One region of the Kitasatospora sp. NPDC048407 genome, then DNA from elsewhere that is predicted to be linked to it. Evidence: riboswitches for the same ligand, from Rfam matches in the RefSeq annotation. Region 1 holds a riboswitch; the other holds the start of a gene.
The links. A riboswitch is a leader RNA that binds a small molecule or an ion and turns the genes downstream of it on or off. The one in region 1 is predicted to bind glycine.
Positions count from the first base shown of each region.

Region 2: linked by a shared signal. The riboswitch ahead of gcvP (aminomethyl-transferring glycine dehydrogenase) and the one ahead of gcvT (glycine cleavage system aminomethyltransferase GcvT) in region 1 are both predicted to bind glycine.

Region 1 is NZ_JBICXW010000009.1:187,219-191,624, forward strand. Features, by position in the region: gene glyA (serine hydroxymethyltransferase) at 1-774, opposite strand, end outside; gene gcvH (glycine cleavage system protein GcvH) at 791-1,165, opposite strand; gene gcvT (glycine cleavage system aminomethyltransferase GcvT) at 1,268-2,386, opposite strand; glycine riboswitch at 2,536-2,640, opposite strand; gene ACGFWJ_RS19025 (enhanced serine sensitivity protein SseB) at 2,779-3,546, shown strand; gene ACGFWJ_RS19030 (enhanced serine sensitivity protein SseB C-terminal domain-containing protein) at 3,666-4,406, shown strand, end outside.
Region 2 is NZ_JBICXW010000020.1:125,786-130,191, reverse strand. Features, by position in the region: gene ACGFWJ_RS29240 (MFS transporter) at 1-442, opposite strand, end outside; gene ACGFWJ_RS29235 (PRC and DUF2382 domain-containing protein) at 601-1,602, opposite strand; glycine riboswitch at 1,789-1,895, shown strand; gene gcvP (aminomethyl-transferring glycine dehydrogenase) at 2,114-4,406, shown strand, end outside.

The DNA of each region.
Region 1 (4,406 bases):
CTGGCCGGGGAAGACCGCCGAGTTGATCTTCTTGGCGAACTCGGCCTTGGACAGGATGACACCGCCGCGCGGGCCGCCCAGGGTCTTGTGGGTGGTGGTGGTGACCACGTCCGCGTACGGCACCGGGGAGGGGTGCAGTCCGGCGGCGACCAGGCCGGCGAAGTGCGCCATGTCGACCATCAGCAGGGCGCCGACCTCGTCCGCGATGCGGCGGAACTCGGCGAAGTCCAGCTGGCGGGGGTAGGCGGACCAGCCGGCGATGATCAGCTTGGGCTGGTGCTCCTTGGCGAGGCGCTCGACCTCGGCCATGTCGACCCGGCCGGTCTTCTCGTCGACGTGGTACGCGGCCACGTTGTAGAGCTTGCCGGAGAAGTTGATCTTCATGCCGTGGGTCAGGTGACCGCCGTGGGCCAGGTTCAGGCCCAGGATGGTGTCGCCCGGCTGGATCAGCGCGAACATCGCCGCGGCGTTCGCCTGCGCGCCGGAGTGCGGCTGCACGTTGGCGTGCTCGGCGCCGAACAGCTCCTTGACCCGGTCGATGGCGAGCTGCTCGACCACGTCGACGTGCTCGCAGCCGCCGTAGTAGCGGCGGCCGGGGTAGCCCTCGGCGTACTTGTTGGTGAGCACCGAGCCCTGGGCCTCCATGACCGCCACCGGGGCGAAGTTCTCGGAGGCGATCATTTCCAGGGTGGTCTGCTGGCGGTGCAGCTCGGCGTCGACCGCGGCGGCGATCTCCGGGTCGAGCGCGTGGAGGGACTGGTTGAGAACCGTCATGAGGGGGATCTCCCGGTCAGGCGCCGATGAGGGCGTCGTAGCCGTCGGCGTCGAGCAGCTCGTCGGTGGCCTCGACCCGGACCTTGAACAGCCAACCGCCCTCGAAGGGCTCCGAGTTGACCAGGGCCGGGTCGTCGATGACCTCCTGGTTGACCTCGGTGACCTCGCCGGTGGCGGGGGAGAAGAGGTCGCTGACCGACTTGGTGGACTCGAGCTCGCCACAGGTCTCACCGGCGGTGACGGTGTCACCGACATTGGGGAGCTGGACGTAGACGATGTCGCCGAGGGCGTCGGCCGCGTGCGCGGTGATGCCGATCGTCGACACCCCGTCCACGGCGGCGGTCAGCCACTCGTGCTCCTTGGTGTACTGCAGGTGCGTGGGGTTGCTCATGACGTCATTCTCCAGGATCGCAAGAGGGGCGGGCGCGGCCGTCCGCTGGGCGGACGAACCGGAAACGACTGCTGGGACAGCAGGTGAAGGGCTGAGCGAAGGTCAGCGGGCGCGCTTGTAGAACGGCAGCGCGACGACCTGGACCGGCTCGGCCTTGCCGCGCACGTCCACCGCGACGGTGCTGCCCGGCTCGGCGTGCGCGGCGTCCACGTACGCGATGGCGATCGGCTTGCCCAGGGTCGGGGACGGCGAACCGGAGGTGATCCGGCCGATCACGGCGCCCTCGGCGTCCACCACGGAGTACTCGGCGCGCGGGACGCGGCGGCCCTCGGAGACCAGGCCGACCAGCTTGCGGGGCGCCTTGGCCTCGGCCGCGGCGGCGGCCTCCTCCAGCGCCTTGCGGCCGACGAACTCACCGTTGTTGGTGGTCTTGTCGAAGCGCACCACCCGGCCGAGGCCGGCGTCGAACGGGGTCAGCTCGGTGGACAGCTCGTGCCCGTACAGCGGCATGCCGGCCTCCAGGCGCAGCGTGTCGCGGCAGGACAGGCCGCACGGGACCAGGCCCTCGGCGGTGCCGGCCTCGGTCAGCGCCGTCCACAGGTGCTCGGCGTCGGCGGGGGCGCAGAAGACCTCGAAGCCGTCCTCGCCGGTGTAGCCGGTGCGGGCCAGCCAGACCTGACGGTCCGCCACGGTGGCGGGCAGCAGCGCGTAGTACTTGAGGCCGGGCAGGTCGGCGTCGGTGAGCTTGGCCAGGATGCCGTTGGCCTCCGGGCCCTGGACGGCGAGCAGCGCGTAGGCGTCGCGGTCGTCGCGGACGGTGGCGTCGAAGCCGGCCGCGCGCTCGGTCAGGGCGTCCAGCACCACCTGGGCGTTGGAGGCGTTGGCGACGACCAGGTACTCGTTCTCCGCGGTGCGGTAGACGATCAGGTCGTCCAGGATGCCGCCGTCCTCGCGGCAGATCATGGTGTAGCGGGCGCGCAGCACGCCGAGCGCGGAGATGAAGCCGACCAGCGCGTGGTCGAGCAGCTCGCCGGCCTGCGGGCCGGAGACGGTGATCTCGCCCATGTGCGACAGGTCGAACAGGCCGGCCTTGGTGCGGACCGCGAGGTGCTCCTCGCGCTCGCTGCCGTAGCGCAGCGGCATGTCCCAGCCCGCGAAGTCGGTCATGGTGGCGCCGAGCGAGCGGTGCAGCGCGTCGAGTGCGGTGAGGCGGAGGGACACGGCAGGACTCCCGGGATCTGGAAACGGGCAGGCTGGGGCGAACCTCCCCGTCTGTCGTCGAACCTGAGAGCTTCACCGCCATCCGAAAGGATGGCGGTTTGCACCGTGGGTGGGCGCACGGCGCGGCCGTGTCCACTTTCCAGATCTGCCTCGCCCGGGCGGTTAGGGGGCCTGAGAGATTCCGGGGAGGACTTGCTCCTTCGGCGCCGGTCGCGACCTGGTGACGGTCGTTCCGGCTCTCCCGCGCGGGTTCGAGCGGCCGGTATGAAGTTTGGGCGGGCCCATCATGGCATGCCGGGACCCGCTGGTGGGAGTGGGGTTCGGCGGCGGCCGCCGCGGGGGACCCGTGCGCGCCGCTAACCTGATCGCAACCGTGAGTGTGGAGGGGCGAGATGAGCATCCCGCTGGGGCAGGTTCCGGAAGGCGGGAGCTGGCCGGCCAACGAGCTGGAGCAGGTGCTGATGGCGGCCCTGGGCGATCCGGGGGCGACACCCCGGGTGATCGAGGTGCTGGCCCGCAGCCAGGTGTGGATCCCGCTGCCGTCGGGCGCCGATCCGCAGTCCGGCGAACTCGACCTGCCGACCCTCGAACTGGCGGGCGCGCCCTACGTGCCGGTGTACAGCTCGCAGGAGCTGTACCTGCAGCACGTGCCGGGCATCCCGTTCGCGATCGCTCCGATGTGGGAGTTCGCCCGGGGGCTGCCGCTGGGCATCGGCATCGCGGTCAACCCCGAGGCGCCGGTGGGCATCCCGGTGCCGCCGGAGGGCGTGGGTGAGCTGCGGCGCGGGCCGCGCGGCGACCAGTGGGAGGCGCAGGGCGTCACCGAGGGCGCCAGGGTGGCGCTCAAGGAACCCGAGCCGCACCAGGAGCCGCTCGCCTTCCTGGCCGCCGCGACCGGCGAACTCGCCGCGCTGCCGGGCGTGTTGACGGCCCGCCGGGCGCTGGCCCGGGTGGAGGGCGAGTCGACCCTGCTGTACGTCGGCGTCCAGCTGGACCCGGCGGCCCCCGCCGACCCCGGCGACGTCAATCTGGCGCTCGGCCGGGCACTCGGAACCGCGGCGCCGAGCTGGGGCGTCCACCTGGTGCTGCTCGACCTGGTCGCCGACCCGGTGGTGGACTGGATGCTGGGGCGGGTACAGCCCTTCTACGTCAGACCGTGAATCCACCGGATGTCCGGGACGGCGGCATGACGGTTGTCGGGCGCGCCCCATAGGGTTGCCCCGGCACACCGCCGCGCGGTGGACGGGTGGACGAGGGAAGTCGAGAAAGAGGCGACGACGTGACGGGAGCAGCCGACGACCCGGGCGCGATCGAGCGTGCCCTCGCAGCGGTCGCACCGGAGCGCTGGGACGCGTACGAGGGGCTGCTGCGCGCCCTCGCGGGCGGTCAGGTCTGGATGCTGCTGTGGCACGGCAGCCAGGGCAGCCCGGACGCCCAGTACGGGAACATGGACGTCGGCGGGCACGGCTACGCGCCCTGCGTGACCTCCCCGGGGCAGCTGACGGCCAGTGGCTGGGCGCGCGGCCACGAGGTGGTGTCGGGGCCGGAGATCGCCGGCTCGCTGTACCGCTCCCGCTGGGGCCTGTGGCTGGACCCGCACCGCCCGGGCGGCGGCATCGGCGTACCGTGGGCCGACCTGCGGCGGATCGCCGTCGGCCTGGACCGGCTGCCGGCCGGGCCGCTGCGGATCTCCGAACCGGCCGGGCAGGCACCGCAGTTCTTCGCCGTGCTGGAGCAACAGGCCGCCGAGGTGCGCCCGTTGCGCTCGCTGCGCCGGGCCTGGGTGCAACCGGTGCTGGGCGAGCCGTACTTGGCGATCGGTCTGGACCTGTACGACACCTCGCCGCCGGCCGTGGAGGCCGCCCGGGCGCTGGTGCAGCGGGCCGCCGCGCACGCCCCCGAGGGGCCGGCCGTGTCGACCGTGATGATGGCCGACGAGTTCGACCCGGTGGCGATGTGGCTGTGGGCCAACGCCCGCCCGTTCTTCGACCGGCAGGGCCCGCCGCAGTCCTACACCACC
Region 2 (4,406 bases), on a different contig from region 1:
CGGAGATGGCGGCGACGCCGGCGGTGACCTTCTGCTTGGGCAGTTCGTCACGGACGATGGCGATCGCCAGCGGCAGCACGCCGCCGCCCGCGCCCTGGAGCACCCGGGCGACGACCAGCAGGCCGAAGGAGTGGGTGCACACCGCGAGGCCGGAGCCGAGCACCAGGCCGGCCAGCGAGATCAGCAGCACGGGCTTGCGGCCGCGCAGGTCGCCGAAGCGGCCCAGCAGCGGGGTGAGGACCGCTGCGGAGAGCAGGTTGGCGGTCATCAGCCAGGTGATGTCGGAGCCCGACACCTTCAGCTCGGCGGCCAGGCTCGGAAGGATCGGGACGACCGCGGTCTGCACCACGCTGTAGGCCAGCATGGCGAGGATCAGCGCGGGCAGAACCCTGGCGCTTGTGGGCTTGGCGGCCGCGGCGGTGGGCTGTGGTGCCTCACTCACGGGAATCCTCCGGGTTGCTTCAGGCGGGGCGATAGTGCAGGAACTGAAGTAACGATGTCGGGAGATGCTTCACTATGTCAAATATCGAAAGGTGAAGCTTTGGCAAAGTCGAAGCCCCGGTCCGCGGAGGCGGACCGGGGCCGGGAGTTGTCGGATCGTCAGACCGGAGAGGCGGCCGGGGACTGCGGATGAGAGTTCCACGGCTGCCGCTGCGAGGCCTCGCCGTCCGCGCCGGTGGTCGCGCCGTGCACCTCCACCTGCTCGCGGCGCAGCTCCTCGCGGACCACCTGCTCCTCGGTGTACTGCTCGACCACCAGCCGCACCCGCTCCACCGGTACCAGGTACTTGCGGACCACCGGGCGCTCCTCGCGCAGCGTGACCTCCTCCACCGCCTCGGTGATCTCCTGGTCGCTCAGCGCCGCCCGCTCCGCCTCCGACACCGGGATCCGCTCCACCCGCACGCGCTCGCGCACCACTGGCACCCGTCGCACGACCGCCTCGGTGGTCACGTACTTGCGCAGCCGGGTGGTGCCGATGTTGTGCCACTGGGTGGTGATGTCCAGGCGCTCCTCGCGGCAGGTGATCTCCACCGGCTTCTGCCGGTCCCCCCGGTCCGCCCGGTCTGCCCGGTCCGCCTGGTCTGCCCGGTCCGCCCGGGCGGTCGGCGGCTCGGCGGGGCGGGCCGGTGGCTCGGGGGCGGCCTGCGGGGCGGTGAAGCCCGGGGGCGCGGGGGCCGGGCCGTGGACGGGGCCGGAGGAGGGGGCGGGGGTGCCGAAGTCGTGGTCGATGGGTGGCTTGCTGCGCGCCGGGGTGCGTTCGGAGATGAACCGGACGGACTCGTCGGGGCTCGCCGTGTCGAGGCCGTAGTAGCGGTAGAGCTCGAGTTCCTGTTCGGGGGAGAGGTGCTGGCCCACCCCGAAGTCCGGGGACTCCTTGATCAGCGACTTGTCGTACGGGACGTGCAGCTCGTCGCCGGTGAAGTCGCTGGTGGTCAGCGGGACGAAGGCGTCCCGGCCGAAGATCCCGGTCCGGACGGCCGCCCACTCGGGTCTGCCGGTGGTGTCGTCCAGGTAAACCTCGTCGACCGTGCCGATCTTGTCACCGTTCCGGTCGACCGCCTTGTGTCCGATCAGGTCGCGCGGATCGATATCGGTCTGCACGCTGTCCTCCAGCTGCTGCTCCTGAGGGAACGTCGGGGGAGCGGTCGGAGGAGCGTGCCGGGCCGCTGTTTCACACCAAAAGGCACGTTCCGGACGGTGTCACTCCGGGTGCCTCCGTCCGGGGCGGATCGTGCGGCCGCAGCGGTGATCGTCCAGGTCGGCGCTGGTACCCTGGGCGGCGACCGCCGAGCCCGCTCGGGAGAGTCCCGGACCCGTTGGAAAGCGGGGATGCGGGACGCCGAAGGAGCAACCCCTCCCCGGAATCTCTCAGGCATCCGTACCGAACGGGATCAGGTCACTCTGGAAAGCAGGGCAGGACCGTCGGCACCGAAGCCGCCGGACGCTGTCCTCGCCGACGGTGCAAGCCGACCGGGAACCACCCCGGGCGCGCGAAGCTCTCAGGTACCGATGACAGAGGGGGAGGCTGACGGGTTCGTACGCCCGGACGCTTCCACAGCGGCCGGCCGGCGTGCGTCCCACCGCCGGTCCGCGACCAGGAGGCTTGACCCCCATGAACGCCCAGCCGACGCTCACCGAGCTTGAGCAGGCCAGCCCCTTCGAGCACCGCCACATCGGCCCCGACAGCGACGCCCAGCAGAAGATGCTGGCCCAGGTCGGCTACACCTCGCTGGACGAACTGTCCGACGCGGCCGTCCCCGACGCCATCCGCAGCCTCACCGCGCTCGGCCTGCCCGCCGGCCGCAGCGAGGCCCAGGTGCTCGCCGAACTGCGCGAGCTCGCCGGCCGCAACCAGGTCCTCACCTCGATGATCGGCCTCGGCTACTACGGCACCTTCACGCCGCCGGTCATCCTGCGCAACGTCCTCGAGAACCCCGCCTGGTACACCGCGTACACCCCGTACCAGCCGGAGATCTCCCAGGGCCGCCTGGAGGCCCTGCTCAACTTCCAGACCATGGTCGCCGACCTGACCGGCCTGGCCACCTCCGGATCCTCGCTGCTCGACGAGGGCACCGCCGCCGCCGAGGCGATGGCCCTGACGCGGCGCGTCACCAAGGTCAAGGGCGGCGTCTTCCTGGTCGACGCCGACACCCTGCCGCAGACCCTCGCCGTGATCGAGACCCGCGCCGAACCGACCGGCGTCGAGGTCGTCACCGCGGACCTGTCGAACGGCATCCCCGCCGAGATCGCCGAACGCGGCGTCTTCGGCATGCTGATCCAGTACCCCGGCGCGTCCGGCGCGGTGCGGGACATCAAGCCCGTCATCGAGCAGGCCCACCAGCTCGGCGCGGTCGTCGCCGTCGCCGCCGACCTGCTCGCCCTCACCCTGCTGCGCTCGCCCGGCGAGCTCGGCGCCGACATCGCCTGCGGCACCTCGCAGCGCTTCGGCGTCCCGATGGGCTTCGGCGGCCCGCACGCCGGCTACCTCGCCGTGCGCGCCGAGTACGCCCGCAACCTGCCCGGCCGCCTGGTCGGCGTCTCCGTCGACGCCGACGGCAACCGCGCGTACCGGCTGGCCCTGCAGACCCGCGAGCAGCACATCCGCCGCGAGAAGGCCACCTCCAACATCTGCACCGCCCAGGTGCTGCTCGCCGTGATGGCCTCCATGTACGCCGTCTACCACGGCCCCGACGGCCTCGCCGACATCGCCCGCCGCACCCACCGCTACGCCGCCGCGCTCGCCGCCGGCCTGCGCGCGGGCGGCGTCGAGCTCGCCCACGAGGCGTTCTTCGACACCGTGACCGCTGTTGTTCCGGGGCGTGCGGACGAGGTTGTCGCTGCGGCGCTGGCCGGTGGCGTGAACGTGTTCCGGGTGGACGCGGACCAGGTCTCGGTCTCTTGTGACGAGACGACGACCCGTGAGCACCTGGCGGCCGTGTTCGCGGCGTTCGGTGTGACGGCAGAGGTGGTCGAGGACGCGGACGCGCTGCCCGCCGGGCTGCTGCGTGAGGACGAGTACCTCACCCACCCGGTCTTCCACAGCCACCGCTCCGAGACCGCCATGCTGCGCTACCTGCGCCGCCTGTCGGACCGCGACTACGCGCTCGACCGCGGCATGATCCCGCTGGGCTCCTGCACCATGAAGCTCAACGCGACCACCGAGATGGAGCCGATCACCTGGCCCGAGTTCGGCCAGCTGCACCCGTTCGCGCCGGTCGACCAGGCCGAGGGCTTCCTGACGCTGATCCGCGGGCTGGAGCAGCAGCTGGTCGAGGTCACCGGCTACGACGCCGTGTCGATCCAGCCGAACGCGGGCTCGCAGGGCGAGCTGGCCGGTCTGCTGGCCGTCCGGGCGTACCACCGGGCGAACGGTGACACCCAGCGCGACGTGTGTCTGATCCCGTCCTCGGCGCACGGCACCAACGCGGCCTCGGCGGCGATGGCCGGCATGCGGGTCGTGGTCGTGAAGACCCTGGCCGACGGTGACGTGGACGTCGAAGACCTCAAGGCCAAGATCGAGCAGCACCGCGAGCAGCTGGCCGTGCTGATGGTCACCTACCCGTCCACCCACGGCGTGTTCGAGACCCAGATCACCGACATCTGCGCCCTCGTCCACGAGGCCGGCGGCCAGGTGTACGTCGACGGCGCCAACCTGAACGCGCTGGTCGGCCTCGCCAAGCCCGGCAAGTTCGGCGCGGACGTCTCGCACCTGAACCTGCACAAGACCTTCTGCATCCCGCACGGCGGCGGCGGCCCCGGCGTCGGCCCGGTCGCGGTGCGCGAGCACCTCGCGCCGTACCTGCCCAACCACCCGCTGCAGGCCGAGGCCGGCCCCGCGACCGGCGTCGGACCGATCTCGGCCGCGCCGTGGGGCTCCGCCGCGATCCTCCCGATCTCCTGGTCGT